3 regions of the Nonomuraea sp. NPDC049152 genome follow, and region 2 is predicted to be linked to each of the others. Evidence: riboswitches for the same ligand, from Rfam matches in the RefSeq annotation. Region 2 holds a riboswitch; each other region holds the start of a gene.
What was found. Region 2 has a riboswitch for thiamine pyrophosphate ahead of AB0B45_RS43995 (cytosine permease). Riboswitches for the same ligand answer to the same signal wherever they lie in the genome.
Positions count from the first base shown of each region.

Region 1: it holds a riboswitch for thiamine pyrophosphate, as region 2 does, so the genes downstream of both, thiC (phosphomethylpyrimidine synthase ThiC) here and AB0B45_RS43995 (cytosine permease) in region 2, are expected to answer to the same signal.
Region 3: it holds a riboswitch for thiamine pyrophosphate, as region 2 does, so the genes downstream of both, AB0B45_RS01425 (FAD-dependent oxidoreductase) here and AB0B45_RS43995 (cytosine permease) in region 2, are expected to answer to the same signal.

Region 1 is NZ_JBEZDO010000004.1:197,870-201,138, forward strand. It holds gene thiC (phosphomethylpyrimidine synthase ThiC) at 1-1,280, opposite strand, end outside; TPP riboswitch at 1,272-1,382, opposite strand; gene AB0B45_RS09785 (CDP-alcohol phosphatidyltransferase family protein) at 1,525-2,154, shown strand; gene AB0B45_RS09790 (mannose-1-phosphate guanyltransferase) at 2,159-3,269, shown strand, end outside.
Region 2 is NZ_JBEZDO010000038.1:70,479-73,747, reverse strand. It holds gene AB0B45_RS44000 (methylated-DNA--[protein]-cysteine S-methyltransferase) at 1-286, shown strand, start outside; gene AB0B45_RS43995 (cytosine permease) at 283-1,626, opposite strand; TPP riboswitch at 1,616-1,726, opposite strand; gene AB0B45_RS43990 (hypothetical protein) at 2,027-2,668, opposite strand; gene AB0B45_RS43985 (rhodanese-like domain-containing protein) at 2,990-3,269, shown strand, end outside.
Region 3 is NZ_JBEZDO010000001.1:299,556-302,824, forward strand. It holds gene AB0B45_RS01420 (FAD-dependent oxidoreductase) at 1-956, opposite strand, end outside; TPP riboswitch at 1,014-1,129, shown strand; gene AB0B45_RS01425 (FAD-dependent oxidoreductase) at 1,118-2,263, shown strand; gene thiS (sulfur carrier protein ThiS) at 2,263-2,463, shown strand; gene AB0B45_RS01435 (thiazole synthase) at 2,456-3,211, shown strand.

The sequences.
Region 1 (3,269 bases), on a different contig from region 2:
ATCGCCGTGCCGTACCAGCCGATCATGGCCGCGCCGATCCCTGAGGTGATGTGGTCGTAGCCGGGCGCGATGTCGGTGACCAGGGGGCCGAGGGTGTAGAACGGGGCGTCGTCGCAGAGCTCGCGCTGCAGGTCCACGTTCTCCTTGATCTTGTGCATCGGCACGTGGCCGGGCCCCTCGATCATGACCTGGACGTCGTGCGCGTGGGCGAGCCTGGTGAGCTCGCCCAGCGTGCGCAGCTCGGCGAACTGCGCCTCGTCGTTGGCGTCGGCGATCGAACCGGGCCGCAGCCCGTCGCCCAGGGAGAAGGCGACGTCGTAGGAGGCGAGGATCTCGCACATCTCCTCGAAGTTCTCGTACAGGAAGCTCTCGCGGTGGTGCGTCAGGCACCACGCGGCCATGATCGAGCCGCCGCGCGAGACGATGCCCGTCTTGCGGCCGACGGTGAGCGGCACGTACGCCAGCCGCACGCCGGCGTGGACGGTGACGTAGTCGACGCCCTGCTCGCACTGCTCGATGAGCGTGTCGCGGTAGACCTCCCACGACAGGTGCGCGGCGACCCCGTCGACCTTCTCCAGCGCCTGGTAGAGGGGGACGGTGCCGATGGGGACGGGGGAGTTGCGGATGATCCACTCGCGGGTGGTGTGGATGTCGCGGCCCGTCGACAGGTCCATGACCGTGTCGGCTCCCCAGCGGATGGCCCAGGTCATCTTCTCCACCTCCTCCTCGACGGAGGAGGTGATGGCGGAGTTGCCGATATTGGCGTTGATCTTGACGAGGAAGTTCCTGCCGATGATCATCGGCTCGCTCTCGGGGTGGTTGACGTTGGCGGGAATGATCGCCCTGCCCGCGGCCACCTCCGCGCGGACGAACTCGGGGTCCACGCCCTCCCTGACGGCGACGAACTCCATCTCCCTGGTCACCACGCCCCTGCGGGCGTAGGCGAGCTGGGTGACGGGCGCGCCCGCCGCCCTGAGGGGGTCGCGGCGCGCACCGGCGAACAGGCTCGTGCCCGCGCGCTTCCACGCGCGCTGGTCGCGGTAGCCGTCGTCGAGGGGCTGGACGTGGCGGCCGCCGTACCTGGCGACGTCGCCGCGACCGAGGATCCACTCCTCCCGGACGGGAGGCAGGCCGCGGGCGACGTCGGTCTCCACGCTCGGGTCGGTGTAGGGGCCTGAGGTGTCGTAGACGGTGAAGGCCCTTCCGTCGCTCAGGTCGATCCGGCGCATGGGAACCCTGAGCTCGCCCTGGTAGATCTTGGAAAAACGCGCGCCACTCATCGCGCAACTCCCTTCGCCGGCATTACCCGGAGCAGGTTCTGGCGGTCGGCGGCTGTAGCCGTCCTCTCAGCCCGGTCACACCGGGCTCCCGCGTTGGTCGGCGCAACCGTAACCCGATCACCGGGGTGCCGCGCAACCCCCCGATTGCTTCGGGTGCCCGAAATGCCAGGGCCGGACTGGGCCGGGCTCAACAGGGTCTTACGCCGAAGCGTGCGCTGGTTGGCGACGCAGTAGGGTCGCAAGCGTGAGTGAAACTTCCGCCCGTTCGTCAGCGGAGGACCGGATCTGGACGGTTCCTAACCTGCTGAGCTTCCTGCGTCTCCTCGGCGTGCCCGTGTTCCTTTGGCTGGTTCTCGGACCCAAGGCGGACGGCTGGGCGATCGGGCTGCTCATGGTCGCGGGGTTCACCGACTGGCTCGACGGCAAGATCGCCCGCGCGTGGAACCAGACCAGCAGGCTGGGCCGCCTCATCGACCCGGCCGCCGACAAGCTCTACGTCTTCGCCACCCTCGTCGGTCTGGTGCTCAGGGACGTGATCCCCTGGTGGCTGGTCGCGATCATCCTGGCGCGGGAAATCTTCGTCGGATGTTTCTTTCCCGTGCTCCGCAAATACGGTTACAAGGCACTGCCCGTGCATTTCCTTGGCAAAGCAGCCATGGCCAATCTGATGTACGCCTTCCCGCTGCTCTTCCTGGCCTCGCACACCGGCTCCTGGTATGCCGATATTGCGAGGATTATCGGATGGGCGTTCGCCATTTGGGGAACAGGTCTGTACTGGTGGGCGGGCGTGTTGTATGTGGTACAGGTGCGTCAGCTCGTCACCACTGCCAAGGGGGAGCTGCGCGAACCCGGGCAAACTGCGACGAAGGAGTGATCGGGTGAAGGCGGTCGTCATGGCAGGCGGGGAGGGTACACGGCTGCGGCCGATGACCGCGAACCAGCCCAAACCCCTGCTCCCCGTTGTCAACCGCCCGATCATGGAACACGTGCTCCGGTTGCTGCGGAAACACGGCCTGACCGAAACCGTCGTCACGGTCCAGTTCCTGGCCGCGCTGGTGCGCAGCTACTTCGGTGACGGCGACGAACTGGGCATGCGCCTGCACTACGCCACCGAAGATCTTCCCCTCGGTACGGCGGGCAGCGTCAAGAACGCCGCCGACAAACTCCGCGACGACCGCTTCCTCGTCATTTCCGGCGACGCCCTGACCGATATCGATTTATCGGACATGATCCGATTTCATCGTGAGAATTCGGCCCTCGTCACTATCGGTCTGACGCGCGTCCCCAACCCGCTCGAGTTCGGGATCATCATCGTCGACGATCAGGGCAGGGTGCAGCGCTTCCTCGAGAAGCCCACCTGGGGCCAGGTCTTCTCCGACACGGTGAACACCGGCATCTACGTCATGGAGCCCGAAGTCCTCGACGACGTCCCCGCGGGAGAGGCCGTCGACTGGTCCTCGGACGTCTTCCCCCGCCTGCTCGAACGCGGCGCGCCCATCTACGGCTACGTCTCCGACTGCTACTGGGAGGACGTCGGCACCCACGAGAGCTACCTCAAGGCCCAGGCCGACGCGCTGTCAGGACGGGTCAAGCTCGACATCGGCGGCTTCGAGATGTCGCCGGGCGTCTGGGTCGGCGAGGGCGCGGAGGTGGACCCCGAGGCCGTCCTGAAGGGCCCGCTGCTCATCGGCGACTACGTCAAGATCGAGGCGGGGGCCGAGCTGCGCGAGTACACCGTGCTCGGCAGCAACGCCGTCGTGCGCGAGGGCGCCTTCCTGCACCGCGCCGTCGTCCACGACAACGTCTACATCGGCCCGGGCGCCCACCTGCGCGGCTGCGTCATCGGCAAGAACACCGACGTGATGACCGGCGCCCGCATCGAGGAGAACGCCGTCGTCGGCGACGAGTGCGTCATCGAGGCGGAGGCCTACGTCTCCAGCGGCGTCAAGATCTACCCCTTCAAGACCGTCGAAGCGGGCGCGGTCGTCA
Region 2 (3,269 bases):
CTTCTCCAGGCGCCTGCGCGCCTTCACCACCCCCGTCGACCTGCAGCTGGCCACGCCGTTCGCGCGCACGCTGCTGCAGATGACGATGGCCGTGCCGTACGGCACCAGCACCACCACCGGCGACCTGGCGGCCCGCATCGGACGGCCACAGGCGCTCCGCGCGATCGGCAACGCGCTCAACGGCAACCCGGTGTGCGTGATCGTGCCCTGCCACCGGGTCGCCGATCGCGACGGCTACCCCGGCGGGCCCACCGCGCTCGAACGTCTGCTGCGGGTCGAGGGCTAGCGCCGCCGCCTTACCAGGCCGATGATCAGGGTGACCAGGCCCGCGACCAGGAACGCGCCCACGGCCGCGCTCATCCACGGCTGGCGGGTGAAGCCGAGCGCCGCGCGGATGCCGTCCCAGATCGCCGCCCACCACGAGATCGTGGACGGCGCGGCCAGCAGCCACCACGCGCAGAACCCGAGCGCCCACGGGATGGTCATGAGCCAGCGGGAAGGGGCGTTCTCGCTGGTGTTCCAGGTCTTGGCGCTGCCGAGCGCGAAGTAGTCGACCACGAGCACGCCGAGCATCGGCACGAAGACGGCGCCGATGATGCTGAGGAAGGCGCTGTAGGAGTTGACGTCGACGAGGAGCGCCACGCCGATGGTCAGCACCCCGATCGCCACCGAGAAGAGCCGCCGGTCGACGCGCGGCATGAGGTTCTGCAGCGACATGGCCACGGAGTAGACGTTCGCGAACGACTGGTCGGTCTCTCGCAGCACCAGGACGCCGAAGAACAGCGCGCCCAGCGGGGCGGCGACGAACGGGCCGAAGACCGTGGTCGGGTCGTTGAGCACGGCGTCCTGCCCGGCGATCGCGACCGCGTAGACGCCGATGGCCAGGCACGCGACCTGCGCGATCGTGTAGCCGCTCACCACGCCGGTGAAGGCGGCCGAGCTGCTGCGCGAGTGCCTGGCGAAGTCGGCGGCCAGCGGCACCCAGGAGACCGACAGCGCGATCACGAAGTCGACGGCGGGAGCGAAGGCGTCCCAGCTGCCGCCGGTCTGCGTGGGGGCGCTCTGCAGGAGCGTCACAGCGAACCAGACGGTCGAGATGATCACGCCGACCGTGACGACCCGCCTGATCAGCCTGATCGCGCCGAGCGGGTAGATCGTCAGCCCGGTGGTGATCGCACCCGCGATGACCACCCAGACGGCGTACGGCACGGCGTCACCGAAGATCGCCTGGGCTCCCATGGAGATGACCCACAGCTCGAACGCGCCCCATCCGAGCATCTGGATGATGTTAAGCACGGTCGGCACGTAGGACAGCTTGGCCCCGAACAGGCCCCTGAGCAGCACCATCGCCGGCTTCCCCGTCTGGACGCCGGGGATGGCGGCCAGACCGACCATGGCCGTGCCGATGAGACTGCCGACGACGGTCGCGGTGACCGCGGCCGTCATGGTCAGCGGGTTGTCGTCGAGCAGCGGGTTGATGAGGAAGAGGGCGAAGGAGAAGCCGAGGAGGCTGACCCCGAGGTTGGCCCAGAAGGCGCCCTGGTCGAGGACGCCCAGCGTTCTGGGCGGGGCCTCGTCGAGTGTCAGCGGTACTTCGGCATGTTTCGGGTCGACGACATGCGTCATCACACGCTCCCTACGCCGGCATTACCCGGACAGGTTCATGCGGTCGGCAACGGCAGTTGCCCTCTCAGCCCGGTTGCCCCGAGCTCCCGCGGTTTGGACTTGTGAGTGCGGCCGGGATCTGCCCAGCTCGCGCCCCAATGATGCACCATTTGTCCGCGTTCAACCACCCCTGCGGCTCTCCGCTCCCGGCTTCCGCGACACCTGGCGCGTGGGCGCCGCCGGTCAGCGCACCCGCCTCGCTCGCCTGCCCGCCATACCGGGTTTGGCTCGCTCGGAGGATTCGGAGGACTCGCAGTACTTCCGTCATAGTCCGCCACGGCTGACGCCCTGTCGAGGTCGTCCGGGTTCGCGCGGGGGTGAACGGCACCGCGGCCCCCTGAGGACAGTGGCACACACTGGCTTAGTCGCAAACTCCTTGGAGGGTACAGACCTTCTCTGCCATCTTGCGCGCGGAAACAGGCAAGTCGTCCGGGCCGTCCAGCACCGATTCATCAGAGGAGGTGTAGACGAACAGGGCGCTCCCGCGGCGGGCGGCCACCGCGCCGACCTTCATGTCGTACGAGACTGCCAGGTCGCGCTCTCCCGCCACCCAGATGGCCTCGTCGCCGATGCCCTCAAGTACCCTCCCGGTGGGGTTCACGCTCTTGACACACTCCCGCAGCCTCGCCATGACCTCGCTCGCAGCCTCCTTGCTCCGATAGAGGGCGAGCTGTTCGCTGCCGTACTCGGGGGCCGAAGTGGTGTAGACGATCGTTCGCATGTCGGTACGCCCTTCCGCGTCCCTCTCGGTGCCGCAGGCGCCGACCTCGAGCGGGCCGGACAGTTTGTCGTTGAGTTTCACCCAGCTCTCCTCGGGCTCGTCCGGTGAGGTGGTAGGCGTCTTCCTGGCATATGGCTCACCCAGGAGGAAACCCTGGGGGATTTCGCTCGCCACCCTGGTCTCGCTCGTCGCGGTTCCCGTTGCGGTGAGCCCCGTACTGCAGCCTTGCGCGCTCGCCAGCAGGGCCAGCGCCGCACCCACCAAGATCCTCCGTCTGAACATTCCCCCATGATCGCAACTCCTTCCCCTGGGTGCCGGATAACGTGCGCGAGTCACGCAGCGATCGTCTGCACAGACAGGCAGGTCAGCGAGTTCCGCGACCGGCCGGTCAAGGGCGGGGCGGAACAGCGGATCCTGGACACGGTGCTGAAATGAGCCATTCATGCGGTCGGCGACGCGTGGGGGTCACCCTCTCAGCCCGGCCATGCCCGAGCTCCCGCGGTTTCTAGTTTGCGCCGAAATATGACACCTCGGCCCTTTTTGGCAACCACCCCCTCCCACCTCGGCGTCTTCTGGAGGATGTGGTGCGGCGGGTCCGCGAGAATGGTAGGCATGACCGTTCCCGAAATCGATGTGACCGAAATGCCCGCCGGCGCCTTCCTGCTCGACGTCCGTGAGAACGACGAGTGGGCGGCGGGCCACGCCCCCGACGCCACCCACATCCCGCTCGGCGAGCTCCAGGCCCGCGTCGACGAGCTTCCGTCCGGCCCCGTCTACGTCGTGTGCAGGGTCGGCGGCCGTTCCGCGCACGCCGCCGCGTGGCTGAACCACGTCGGCCGCGACGCGGTCAACATCGGCGGCGGCATGCAGTCGTGGGAGATGG
Region 3 (3,269 bases), on a different contig from region 2:
TGGCCCGCGTACTGCACCATGTGACCGAACTGCTCCGACCAGAAGTACGGGACCGGATCGTACACGGCATCGTCGCCCAGCAGCGTCGCCACGGCGACCTCGGGGGCGTTGAGCGCGGTGTCCCAGTGCTCCACGCGCAGCCTGGTGTGGAAGCGGCGCGACCACCACGCGGCGCAGTCGCCGACGGCGACGACGTTCGGCAGCGAGGTGCGCAGGTGCTCGTCGGTGACGACCCCGTTGTGCAGGTCGATGTCGGAGCCCGCGAGCCACTCGACGGCGGGGCGGACGCCGATGCCCGACACCACCACGTCGGCCTCGACGAAGCCGCCGTCGACCAGCGTCACCCCTCCCTCGTCCACGGACGAGACCATGGTGTCGAGCCGCAGGTCCATGCCCTCGTACCAGGGGATGGTGTCGGCGCCCACCTCGCGGCCGACCACGTGCGAGAGCGGGGTGGGGCCGGCCTCCAGGACGGTGATCTCGCAGCCGGCCTTGCGCGCGGCGGTGGCCACCTCGGCGCCGATCCAGCTCGCCCCGATGATCGTGACCTTGGCGTTCTCGACCAGGCCGGCGCGCAGGGTCAGGGCGTCGTCGAGGGTGCGCAACACGTGCTGGTGCCCCTCGCCGTGCAGCCTGATCGGCTCGGCTCCCGTGGCGATGACCAGGCCGTCGTAGGCGATCTCGCCCTCGGTCGTCTCGACGACGCCGTCGCGCAGCCCCTTGGCCGACACCCCCGGTCTGTGCTCGACCCGCATGGCGTCGAGGTCGGCGTCGACGAAGCTCGAGTCGGCCGCGCCGAGCAGCACGGCCTTCGACAGGGGCGGGCGGTCGTAGGGCCGGTGCCGCTCCTCCCCGATCAGCGTGATCCTGCCGCTGAATCCGCGAGACCTGAGGGCCTCGACGCTGCGTATGCCTGCCAGACCCGCGCCCACAACCACGACATGATTCACGCTCATGACCTTAACCAATCCACCGCTGACGACCAGGGCCCGGGGCTTGAGTAGGCTTGTTCGGAGAAGACGCGCGGGAGTCCGGCCGTACCGGGCTGAGAGGAAGGCTTTGACGGGCCTTCGACCGCAAGACACCTGATCCGGATCATGCCGGCGAAGGGAGCGAGATGGATCTGATCGTGGGCGGCGGCGTGGTCGGCCTGTCCGTCGCCTGGCGTCTGGGCCGCTCGGGCGCGAAGGTCACGGTGATCGACCCTGCCCCCGCCTCCGGCGCCTCTCATGCGGCCGCGGGCATGCTGGCCCCGGTCAGCGAGGTCTCCTACACCGAGGAGCCGCTGCTCAGGCTGGGGTTGGCGGGGCTGAGCCGCTGGCCCGCCTTCGCCGCGGAGCTGGAGGCCGACAGCGGGCTCGCCCTCGACTACCGCACCCAGGGCACCCTGGATCTCGCCTTCGGCGGCGACGACATGGCGGCGCTCGAAGAGCTGGCCGCGTTCATGGACAAGCTCGGGCTGCCGGTGCGGCGGCTGACGGGGCGCGAATGCCGCCGCCTGGAGCCGATGCTGGCGCCGTCGGTCAGGGGCGGCGTGCTGGCCGAGGGCGACGCGTGGGTGGATCCCAGGCGCGTCACCGCGGCCCTGCTGGCCGCGCTGGAGCGGGCGGGCGTCCCGCTGGTGCGGCGGCGCGTGACAGAGCTGGTCCGCGATGGCTCGGCCGTCGTGGGCGTACGGCTGGCCCCGCCCTCCCCCGGCGCCTCGACCGGCCTCCCCGGTCCTTCCGCGGGCTCGCCGGGCGACGTCCTGCTCGGGGAGCGGGTAGTGCTCGCGGCCGGCGCGTGGAGCGGTGAGCTGACCGGCCTGCCCGTGCGCCCCGTCAAGGGCCAGATCATGCGCCTTCGCTCACCGTCCCCGCTGCTCGGCAGGTGCGTGCGCGGCATGGTCCACGGCTCGCCCATCTACCTGGTGCCGCGCGGCGACGGCGAGCTCGTCGTCGGCGCCACCCAGGAAGAGCTGGGCTTCGACACCAGCGTGACGGCCGGCGGCCTGTACGAGCTGCTGCGCGACGCCAGAGAGCTGGTCCCCGGCGTCACCGAGCTGCAGGTGGCCGACATCGTGGCGGGGCTGCGGCCGTGCACCCCCGACAACCTGCCGCTCATCGGCCCGTACGGCCCCGGCCTCGCCCTCGCCACCGGACACCACAGGGCCGGCGTGCTGCTGGCCCCGCTCACCACCGCGCTCCTCCACGGCGAGGAGGGCGAACTGGCCGCCCTGTGCTCGCCTCAGCGGTTCCAGACAGCCGGACAAGGAAGTATCTGATGCACGTGACGATCAACGGGGCTCCGCACGACGTGCCCGACGGCACCACGGTGGCCCAGGCCGTCCAGCGGCTGACCGCGCAGACCACAGGTGTGGCCGTGGCGGTCAACGACGAGGTGGTCACCAGGGGCACGTGGGCGACCACGGCGCTGGCCGACCGCGACAGGATCGAGATCCTCACGGCGGTGCAGGGTGGATGAGCTGATCATCGCTGGAGAGAAGTTCGCCTCCAGACTCATCATGGGCACGGGTGGCGCGCCCTCCCTCGAGGTGCTCGACCAGGCGCTGGTCGCCTCGGGCACCGAGCTGACCACGGTCGCCATGCGACGGCTGGACCCGGGCGCCAGAGGGTCCGTGCTCGACGTGCTGCGCTCGCGCCAGATCAAGGTCCTGCCGAACACCGCGGGATGCTTCACGGCCGGTGAGGCGGTGCTGACGGCGCGGATGGCCCGCGAGGCGCTGGGCACGAACTGGGTGAAGCTGGAGGTCATCAACGACGAGCGGACGCTGCTGCCCGACCCGATCGAGACGTTCGACGCGGCCGAGCGGCTGGTGGCCGACGGGTTCGTGGTCCTGCCGTACATCGGGGACGACCCTGCGCTGGCGCGGCGGCTGGAGCAGGCCGGGTGCGCGGCGGTGATGCCGCTGGGCGCGCCGATCGGCTCGGGGCTCGGCATCCGCAACCCGCACAACATCGAGCTGATCGTGGAGGCGGCGTCGGTGCCGGTGATCCTCGACGCGGGCATCGGCACGGCGAGCGACGCCGCGCTGGCGATGGAGCTGGGGTGCGACGCGGTGCTGCTGGCCACCGCGGTCACCCGGGCGCAGCGGCCCGACCTGATGGCGTCGGCGATGCGGGCCGCGGTGCAGGCGGGACGGCTGGCGCGGCAGGCGGGCCGCATCCCCCGCCGCCGCTACGCCGAGGCCTCCTCCCCCACCACCCCCTGATCCCGTCCCGACCCGAACGACCCCGAACCCGCCCGCACGGCCGACGAGACCCGGCGAT